Regions from separate parts of the Cytobacillus sp. ABV4_503 genome, predicted to be linked through region 1. Evidence: riboswitches for the same ligand, from Rfam matches in the RefSeq annotation. Region 1 holds a riboswitch; the other holds the start of a gene.
The links. A riboswitch is a leader RNA that binds a small molecule or an ion and turns the genes downstream of it on or off. The one in region 1 is predicted to bind S-adenosylmethionine.
Positions count from the first base shown of each region.

Region 2: it holds a riboswitch for S-adenosylmethionine, as region 1 does, so the genes downstream of both, metK (methionine adenosyltransferase) here and ACXAD1_RS04615 (homoserine dehydrogenase) in region 1, are expected to answer to the same signal.

Region 1 covers NZ_JBSWTH010000001.1:890,549-895,450, forward strand. The annotation lists gene yhbH (sporulation protein YhbH) at 281-1,453, shown strand; gene ACXAD1_RS04605 (general stress protein) at 1,515-2,126, opposite strand; gene ACXAD1_RS04610 (NUDIX hydrolase) at 2,340-2,978, shown strand; SAM riboswitch class I at 3,055-3,156, shown strand; gene ACXAD1_RS04615 (homoserine dehydrogenase) at 3,268-4,485, shown strand; gene ACXAD1_RS04620 (hypothetical protein) at 4,747-4,902, opposite strand, start outside.
Region 2 covers NZ_JBSWTH010000001.1:3,993,609-3,998,510, forward strand. The annotation lists gene asnB (asparagine synthase (glutamine-hydrolyzing)) at 1-1,439, opposite strand, end outside; gene metK (methionine adenosyltransferase) at 1,949-3,145, opposite strand; SAM riboswitch class I at 3,586-3,701, opposite strand; gene ACXAD1_RS20040 (thiol-disulfide oxidoreductase DCC family protein) at 3,807-4,181, opposite strand; gene pckA (phosphoenolpyruvate carboxykinase (ATP)) at 4,400-4,902, shown strand, end outside.

The DNA.
Region 1 (4,902 bases):
TTTAGGCAAATCCCCATATTAAAAAATGGGCTTGTCCAAAAGATGATGCGAATGTCTTATTGTCAAAATTATTTGTAAATTATTTTGTCTTCTCGCATATGATAGAGTAATAAACATTTCTTTGTATTGGTGCATTAATAACAAATTTGCTGCCGGGAAATGAGTCTATGAAAGTAAGGCAGACTGCTGAATTGGGGATGTTTCATCTTTTTTGACACTCGCGATATTGTATGTTGGAAAGCTGTAATGTGTGAAATTGAATTTAAAAGGAGGGGTTAACATGACGAATGTCAATAACCATCAGTTTGTAATTTCCCAAGAAGATTGGTCCCTCCATCGCAAAGGCTATGATGACCAGCAGCGTCATCAGGATAAAGTCCAGGAAGCAATCCGCAACAATTTGCCTGATTTGATAACGGAAGAAAACATTGTAATGTCGAATGGGCGGGAAGTAGTGAAAATTCCGATTCGCTCATTGGATGAATACAAAATCCGTTATAACTATGATAAAAACAAACATGTCGGCCAAGGCGATGGAGATAGCCAGATTGGAGATGTAGTGGCACGTGATGGATCCGGCAGCCAGAAAGGACCCGGAAAGGGGCAAGGAGCAGGCGACCAGGCAGGCGAGGATTATTTTGAAGCAGAAGTATCACTGATGGAAATTGAAGAAGCTTTATTTAAACAATTGGAATTGCCTAATTTAAAAAGAAAAGAGCAGGATGAAAACCTGGTAGAGGACATCGAATTTAATGATATCAGAAAGACTGGATTAATGGGCAATATTGATAAGAAACGCACCATGATGTCGGCATTTAAGCGTAATGCAATGAGTGGAAAAGCAGCGTTCCACCCTATTTATAAGGAAGATTTGAAGTTTAAGACCTGGAATGAAATTGTAAAGCCTGATTCAAAGGCTGTTGTGCTTGCTATGATGGATACGAGCGGCTCGATGGGGATCTGGGAAAAGTATATGGCCAGAAGCTTTTTCTTCTGGATGACACGCTTCCTGAGAACTAAATATGAGACAGTCGAGATTGAATTTATTGCCCACCATACTGAAGCAAAGGTTGTTTCAGAAGAGGACTTTTTCTCAAAAGGAGAAAGCGGGGGAACCATCTGTTCATCTGCCTATCGTAAAGCGCTTGAACTGATTGAGGTCAAATACGACCCGCGCAAATATAATATTTACCCTTTCCACTTCTCAGACGGTGATAACCTGACCTCTGACAACGCCCGCTGTGTAAAGCTGGTGGAAGACCTGATGAAGGTGTCCAATATGTTCGGATATGGTGAAGTTAACCAGTATAACCGCCATTCGACCCTGATGTCAGCCTATAAAAATATTAAAAATGAGGATTTCCGCTATTATATCCTTAAGCAAAAAGCAGATGTATTCCATGCGATGAAGAGTTTCTTCAAACAGGAGGAAGATAAGAAGAAGTATGCTTAAGAGAGGGGAACCTCTCTTTTTTATTCCAAAAAAAAAGACCCCAAACGGGGGTCTTCTGCTATTAGAGCCTTTCCTTCGTATATCGTTCATCCCTGTTAAATTCAGCACTGGTTTTCACATCGGCAGACTTGGGTGAAATGTGAACAGGATCATTATCCTGATTATTGAGAGCACATGTGTAACCAGTTTTATCTGCCAGTGTCTTGATATCTGATTCATGGACAGCTTCCCGGGCTGAAGCGCTTTCGAGATACCCTTCTGGGTCTTCAGCATTGATCCTTTGATTGTCCTCCTGGGAATTGGGATAGTTCCCATAGTAGTCCGCGATTAAGACATACTTTCCATCAAATACCATGCTTGCGTATTTATCCAAGTCATGTTCATCAAACCGTGTACCATCTTTTTTATTAGGATCCATTCCTGAACTTGTGGCTGGATCTTCTCCCATAAAAAGGGCTTTCACTGAATCAAGAAAGCGCTGATTGCCGAGCTCCTGGGATCCGACTATTCGCAAGTTCACTCCATGATTGTCTGCAAAGCTTTCGAGGTTCGCTCCATCTTTTGAGACAATCACAAGGTTGTCTTTCTGATACCCGTTTGACAAGGCCCCTTCAATAGCAACTTTAAGATCTTCCTGAGTATCATACCCGCCTACTAATATATTTTTCTTCATATTTTCACTCCTAAGGTCATATTATATTTTCTAATTTCCCTGAATTGCAGGAGGAGAAACTTTCTTTTTCTTTTGAAGGGCAGACAGTCAACAAAGGAATAAACTATCCTGAATCATTACATGGTACAAGCCATATGAATTAATAAAACAAAGTAAATACAGTATGATAAAGATAATAGCCAATAAATTGGAATTGCTGCTGGAGGTGGGTAGATGGAGATTGAGAAACTGGCTAAAAGGTTAAGTAACAGGACCCCAGTCATTTTAGGGAGTGAGCGATTTTCGAAATTCGCTATTTTGCTTCCGTTGGTTGAGATAAATAATGAGGTACATGTCCTTTTTGAAGTGCGTTCACTTACAATGAGAAGGCAGCCTGGGGAGGTCTGTTTCCCGGGCGGGAGAATAGATCCGGAAGATAGGGATGAGGAGCATACGGCTATCCGTGAAACCTCAGAGGAACTCGGCGTGAATGAAGACAGCATCACAGATGTGTCCCCGCTGGATTACATGATTTCCTTCGGTCAAATTATTTACCCTTATGCAGGCATTATCCATAATCCGGACCAGATTAAGCCAAACCCTGATGAAGTGGAAGAAGTTTTTACAGTCCCTCTTTCATTTCTAAAAAAAGTAAAGCCGGAAATGTATCACGTGAATTTTAAAGTAGAGCCCGAAGAGAATTTTCCATTTGACTTGATTGCCGGAGGTGAAAATTACAATTGGCAGGCAAGGAAAGTAGAAGAAGTATTTTACTATTTTAAAGATAAGGTTATTTGGGGGCTGACTGCCCGAATTCTTAAGCATTTTCTTGAAATCATTACTGAAGATTTCGAGGAAAGTAAGAGCGTTTGAAGAAAATAATTTTCAAAAAAGGTTGACGCAGTCCTTATAAATGTTTATGATTCATATAAATTGAATACTTTGAAACTTCTTATCAAGAGAGGCGGAGGGACTGACCCTATGAAGCCTCGGCAACCAGCATTTATGCACGGTGCCAAATTCAGAGGAATACATTTTCCGAAGATAAGAAGGCGGAATGAACGGAACGTAAATTCAAACCCCTTCTTGTCTGTATAGACGGAAGGGGTTTTTTGTTTTTATAGTTTTCTGCACTTTAAATATTAACCAGGGGGAATGTGAAATGTCAGCGATAACGATTGGGCTATTGGGGTTTGGAACAGTTGGAAAAGGAGTGTATGAAACGATCAGCAAACATCAGGGAAGGCTCCAGGCGATATTCGGGAAAGAAGTGAAGGTCTCGGCCATCCTTGTCAAAAATGTGAGTAAGCATTCTTTGCCTGATGATGAGGTGCTTTTAACTGATGACTTTCAGGATATTATTGAGCTTCCTAAGCTTGATGTCGTAATTGATGCCATTGTTGGCAGGGAACCAGGCTATACGTATTTGCGCCAGGCCATATCGAGAGGATGCCATGTCATTACAGCAAATAAGGAGATGTTTGCATTCCATGGAAGTGAGCTTGCGAGGCTCGCAAAAGAAAATAATGTATCATTAGGATTTGAAGCAACAGTCGGAGGCGGGATCCCTATAATTCAGACTATCAAGCAGCTGCTGAATGCCAACAAGATTGAACGGATCGAAGGAATTTTAAATGGCACATCCAATTTCATTTTGACAAGTATGCGCGAGGAGAACTTATCATTTGAAGAAGCACTGAAAATAGCGCAGGAAAAAGGATATGCAGAAGCCGATCCGAAAAATGATATAGAAGGATATGACGCTTTTTACAAAGCGGTTGTTCTGAGCGAGCTGGTATTCGGGAAAGCACCGGCGCAGGAAACATCTGTTAGAGAAGGCATTACTGATATTACAATTGAGCAAATCCGTTTGGCTGATTCCCTGGGCCTGAAATTTAAACATGTAGCATCGATTCAGAGAGAAAAAGATACTATCCGCTGTACTGTAAAACCGGTCCTGACAGTGGAGGCACATCCCTTGTACAGAGTAGAAGGAGTGCAAAATGCAGTTTCGATTGATGCGGATATTGTCGGGAATATCAGCCTGCAGGGTCCTGGTGCCGGCATGTTCCCGACAGCCAGCGCAATTATTGAAGATCTGATTCATGTTGGCAGAGCCGATATTCCTTCAGTCTTTGAGGAAGGCGACTCGGAAGGGACTGTTCTTGAACAGGCAGTTTGGATTATATTTGGTGATGCTGATAAAGGGGGATTGCCTGAAGGATTTGAAACAATCAGCAAAGTTTCAAAAGATGCCTTCATCGTTAAGGCATCATTGAAAGCTGTATCATTATTAGATACATCATATTTGAAGGCTTATCAGGTGCTTGGAGATTACGCTCCTGCTGCAAAGGAAAATAAGCAGGTACAGCCGGTATAATATGATGATGCTAAAAAACAGGAGGGGCAAGCTTATGAGCTGCCCCTCCTGAGGTATGTTTAGAGATGGTGGATGTTATCGCAGTCTAACGGGCAGTAAGCCTCCCTTTTCCAGACTCAGAGGAATCGAAAAAGGATAAGTAGGAGTCCAACTGCCCGTAAAGGCCCGCCAGCAGAACAAAGACTAAAAACGCCACGTCCTGTGGGCCACAACTTATAATCAGTGGGAGTATAAAGCCCCCTCACTGATTGAAGTTTCACTTTAAGCCTGCTGGTTCTTTAACAAAGGGTTATTTAATCCAGAATAAAGGTCTTTTACATGAACTGTTACAATCTTAGCACCAATCTGGACATGGACCATATTATCAAAAACAGCTGTTACCAGGCCGTTTAATGAAACATTCGCACCAATATTGAG
Region 2 (4,902 bases), 3.1 Mb from region 1:
TCTCCGCGCATCCACGTATGAATGTCGATATACTGCATGCGGTCAACCGGATCATAGCCGCGGCTTTCTTCATATAGCGGTTTAGTGATATCCGTATAATTTAAGCTGTCTTTATAAACATGAAGCAGGCTGCGCTTCTCTTGCTCTGTAAACATTTTTGCATTTCCAATGTAGCGCTCTTCCATTGGCGTTACACCGCGTTCGATAAAGCTTTTCCCCTTCATTCCCTCTGGCATCATGTTTGCAATCATGCGAATAAGCTTTTTGCCGATGGCAGGAATTTTATTGAAGACTTCCAGGGATTGTGGTTCACGGTAAATATTATAGCCGCCGAATAGCTCATCAGCGCCCTCACCTGAAAGTACAACTGTTACATGCTTGCGTGCTTCTCTTGCTACAAAATAAAGGGGCACACAAGCCGGGTCAGCAAGCGGATCGTCCATATGCCACATGATTCTCGGAATCTCATTCATGTATTCCTCAGGAGTTATGATGTAGCTTATGTTTTCGACACCCAGCTTTTCTGCTGTTTCTTTCGCTACATCCACCTCGCTGAAGCCATTGCGTTCAAACCCGACAGAGAAGGTTTTGATAGCAGGATGGAATTCTTTCGCAATGGAAGCAATGATGGAAGAATCGATTCCGCCTGAAAGGAATGAACCTACCGGCACATCGGCACGCATATGCATTTTGACTGAGTCGAACAACACATCTCTTATTTCTTTCGTGAAATCAGCTTCTGACTTCTGCACTGGATGGAACGCAGCTTTCCAATAACGCTTAATATCCATCGGAGCACCGATTTTTTTAGTAAAATAATGGCCAGGCTCCAGCTTATGGATTCCCTCTGACATCGTGTTTGGCTCAGGCACAAACTGATAAGTCAAATAATGCTGGAGGGAGTCATAGTTTAATACATCATTCTGAAGCGCCAATAAAATGCTCTTCTTCTCTGATCCAAAGAACGTGCGGTCTCCCTTATCGTAATAAAAGAAAGGCTTAATCCCAAATGGATCTCTGGCTCCATATAGGGACTGCTCCTGTTTATCCCAAATGACAAACGCAAACATCCCGCGCAATTTTTCAACAGCTCTTTCTTTCATATGGCTGTATAGGGCAATTATGACTTCTGTATCGGAACTTGTTTCAAAGCTTAAGCCAGCTTTGAGAAGTTCTTCACGAAGTTCCACATAGTTATAGATTTCACCATTAAAGATAATCCAATAACGCTCATTCTCGTAAGTCAGCGGCTGGTGCCCGCTTTCAATATCGATAATGCTCAACCGGCGGAAGCCGAATTGAATATGATCATCAAAATAGTATCCTGAATCGTCCGGACCCCGATGGGTAATGATATCATTCATATTTTGGAATTGTTCTTTATCTGCGTCACGGTAATTTTGTGCTTTTTCATGTACACAACCAATAAAACCACACATTATGTACGTCACCTACTCCATTCTATTCTCAATATTTAGATACAGCCTTAACGGCTCCTTTGTCTTAGAAAACATACCCTATAATACTACCACTAATCATTTATAATTAGCACGCGGATTATAAAAAAATATGCTCGGAAAATTAAGCCATTATCCGAAGTTTAAACGATAACATATAATTATAAACGACTAAAGAGCATAAAGACCGAAAAGTGAATTATCACCCTATATGTATAAAGACGCAAAAAAGAAAGCGGGAGTTACATAGTAAATGCAACTCCCGCTTTTTATATTATTGTCTAGCTCCACAAGGAACGCTTCGACAGCTTTATCATCGCACGACTAAAAGCGCTAGCTTTTAGGAGGAGCGCCTACCCCCTCGAGGTCACAAGCCACCCCTCCCCAAAAGGCAAAGGACGCCTTTCCGGGGATGGGGGTCATGCAGACGTTGCCACAGGACGTGGCGTTCTTAGTCTGCGTTCCTTCGTGGGCAAGGCGCTTCCGCTTTTCTATTCAGCTTCAGAACGAAGAATTTCTGCCTTATCTGTACGCTCCCAAGGAAGATCTACATCTGTACGTCCGAAATGTCCGTAAGCAGCTGTCTGCTTGTAAATTGGGCGGCGAAGGCCAAGCATGTTAATAATTCCTGCAGGACGAAGATCAAAATGCTTTCTTACCAGATCAACAAGTACATCTTCGCCCACTTTGCCTGTTCCGAATGTATCAACAGAAATCGATACAGGCTGTGCCACACCGATCGCATAAGCAAGCTGAACCTCAACTTTTTCAGCTAAGCCGGCTGCCACAAGATTCTTAGCTACATAACGAGCAGCATAAGCAGCAGAGCGGTCAACCTTTGTAGGATCCTTACCGGAGAACGCTCCTCCGCCATGACGGGCATATCCGCCGTAAGTATCAACAATGATTTTGCGTCCAGTCAGGCCAGCATCCCCTTGAGGTCCGCCGATAACGAAACGTCCTGTTGGGTTGATGAAGTACTTAGTATTCTCATCGATTAGTTCTTTAGGAACAACCGGGTTAATAACATGTTCCTTCAGATTGCGCTGGATTTGCTCCAGGCTGATCTCAGGGTGGTGCTGAGTAGAAATAACAATTGTGTCAATGCGGACAGGCCTGTCATTTTCATCATACTCAACCGTTACCTGAGTTTTTCCGTCCGGACGAAGGTAAGGAAGGATTTCTTCTTTACGAACTTCAGTCAGGCGGCGGGAAAGTTTATGTGCTAAAGAAATCGGAAGAGGCATAAGCTCTTTCGTTTCGTTGCAGGCAAAACCGAACATTAAGCCCTGGTCTCCTGCACCGATTGCTTCGATTTCCTGATCGCTCATTTGTCCTTCACGTGCTTCAAGGGCCTGGTCAACACCCATTGCAATATCTGCTGACTGCTCATCAATGGAAGTTAAAACTGCACATGTTTCGGAATCAAAACCATATTTAGCACGGGTATAACCGATTTCTTTTACCGTTTCACGAACGATTTTTGGAATATCTACGTATGTAGATGTTGTGATTTCACCTGCAACTAATACAAGTCCAGTTGTTACAGAAGTCTCTGCAGCAACACGGGCATTCGCATCTTTAGCTAAAATCGCATCTAAGATTGCATCAGAAATTTGGTCACAGATTTTATCCGGATGACCTTCAGTAACTGATTCAGAAGTAAACAAACGACGCTTTGTTGACATCTGGCTTCCTCCTTATAAATAGAAAATTGAGCGAGAATTTAGAAATGGGGAAGCGGAAATAACTTTTCCCTGTCATTTCATGGATCTCTGTTTGATACGGAACTCATTCCCTTAGTAGTATGAAATAAACATGGAGTTTTTATTAGAAAAATAGACAGCACTGACCAGAAGCCAGGCACCCATTTTTTCTTTTGCACACTGCAAGCTGCTAAAAACTCACATAAATAGTACATTCCAAAAGCCGTTCATTTCATTGCCTTAAAAGCACAAGCACCCGGTTAGCCCCGACAAGCATAAGACAGTCCCTGGAAGAAGGCGTTCTTTGCCTTCTGCAAGGGAATGGCTTATGACCTCGAGGGGCTGGGTGCTGGAGCTGGATAAAAAATAAAAAACCTTCCCATTAGTGAAAAGGTTGAAAGCAAATCGATTCGCGCCTTTCACTCTTATCGTTCAAGGAATTACGTCCTTGCGTCAGGTTAGCACCTTTGCTGATTATTGCCTTTAGCAGGTTGCTGGGTTTCATAGGGCCTGTCCCTCCACCAGCTCGGGATAAGAGAGTATCCGTTCAAGGTTGAATCATACCGTATTTTATCGAATCATGTCAACAGATTTTCATTATTTTTCACTGTAAGTTTTAAGCATTTAAGATTATGCTCCATGCTTACAGCGAACAGCTTCCGTCGTCACATTTTTTCTTTAGAAATTTATGCCTGTTTTTAGCAATCCATTTATAGATCGGATCGCCCAGCATTGGCGTCAATGGGAGATATAAAAGGAGGCCGATTAAAAAGGATGCAGGAAAGAGGAACAGCAGTCTCCTTACTGCAGAATAACCCCTTTTCACGCCACCCGATGGGGTAATAATATGAAGCTCTCTGCGCAAATCAATCTTGGAAAACGAGAGCGAGTTCGGGATTTTTTCATACTCCTGCAGAGAAATCCATTCCACTTTATTCAGCCAATCGAGTTTTTTAAACATCTTCTTTGTTTCCTTGCATAAGGAACAAGTTCCATCATAGAGGGCAATTGTCTTCATTTTAGATCAGTCCCATGTTAAAATTAACACTTTCTTCTATATTAACATATACCAGTTATAAGGTGATTAAAGTGGATTACTTGTCCAATTATGACATTTTTATAACATGAATAAAAAAATTTCGTAATAGTATAGACTAATCATTTTAATGTGTTATACTAATTTCGAGATGTAATCACTTTCATAAAAAAATCGGGAAAAAGGAAGGTATTCATCAGATGAACTCTGTAAGCATATCAAACGAATTGAGCGAATTACTAAATGGCAGCAACATTCAAGTGCAATTATCCGTTCCTCAGCTTGTGGAAAAAGTATTAAACCGCAATGAAGGGTCCCTTACCTCTACTGGTGCCGTACGCGCTACTACAGGAAAGTATACAGGACGTTCCCCTAAAGATAAATACATTGTTGAAGAAGCATCAAACAAAGATAAAATGGACTGGGGCAGCGTAAACCAGCCTATCTCTGAAGAAGCATTCTCTAATCTTTATAATAAAGTAATCAACTACTTAAAAGAAAAAGAAGAAGTATTTGTTTTCAAAGGCTTCGCAGGTGCTGATAAAAAGCACCGCATGCCAATCCAGGTAATAAATGAATATGCCTGGCACAATCTTTTCGCACATCAGTTATTCATTCGTCCGGCAGAAGACGAGCTATTGGATCATCAATCAGAGTTCACAGTCATTTCTGCTCCTAATTTCAAAGCAGACCCTGCAGTTGA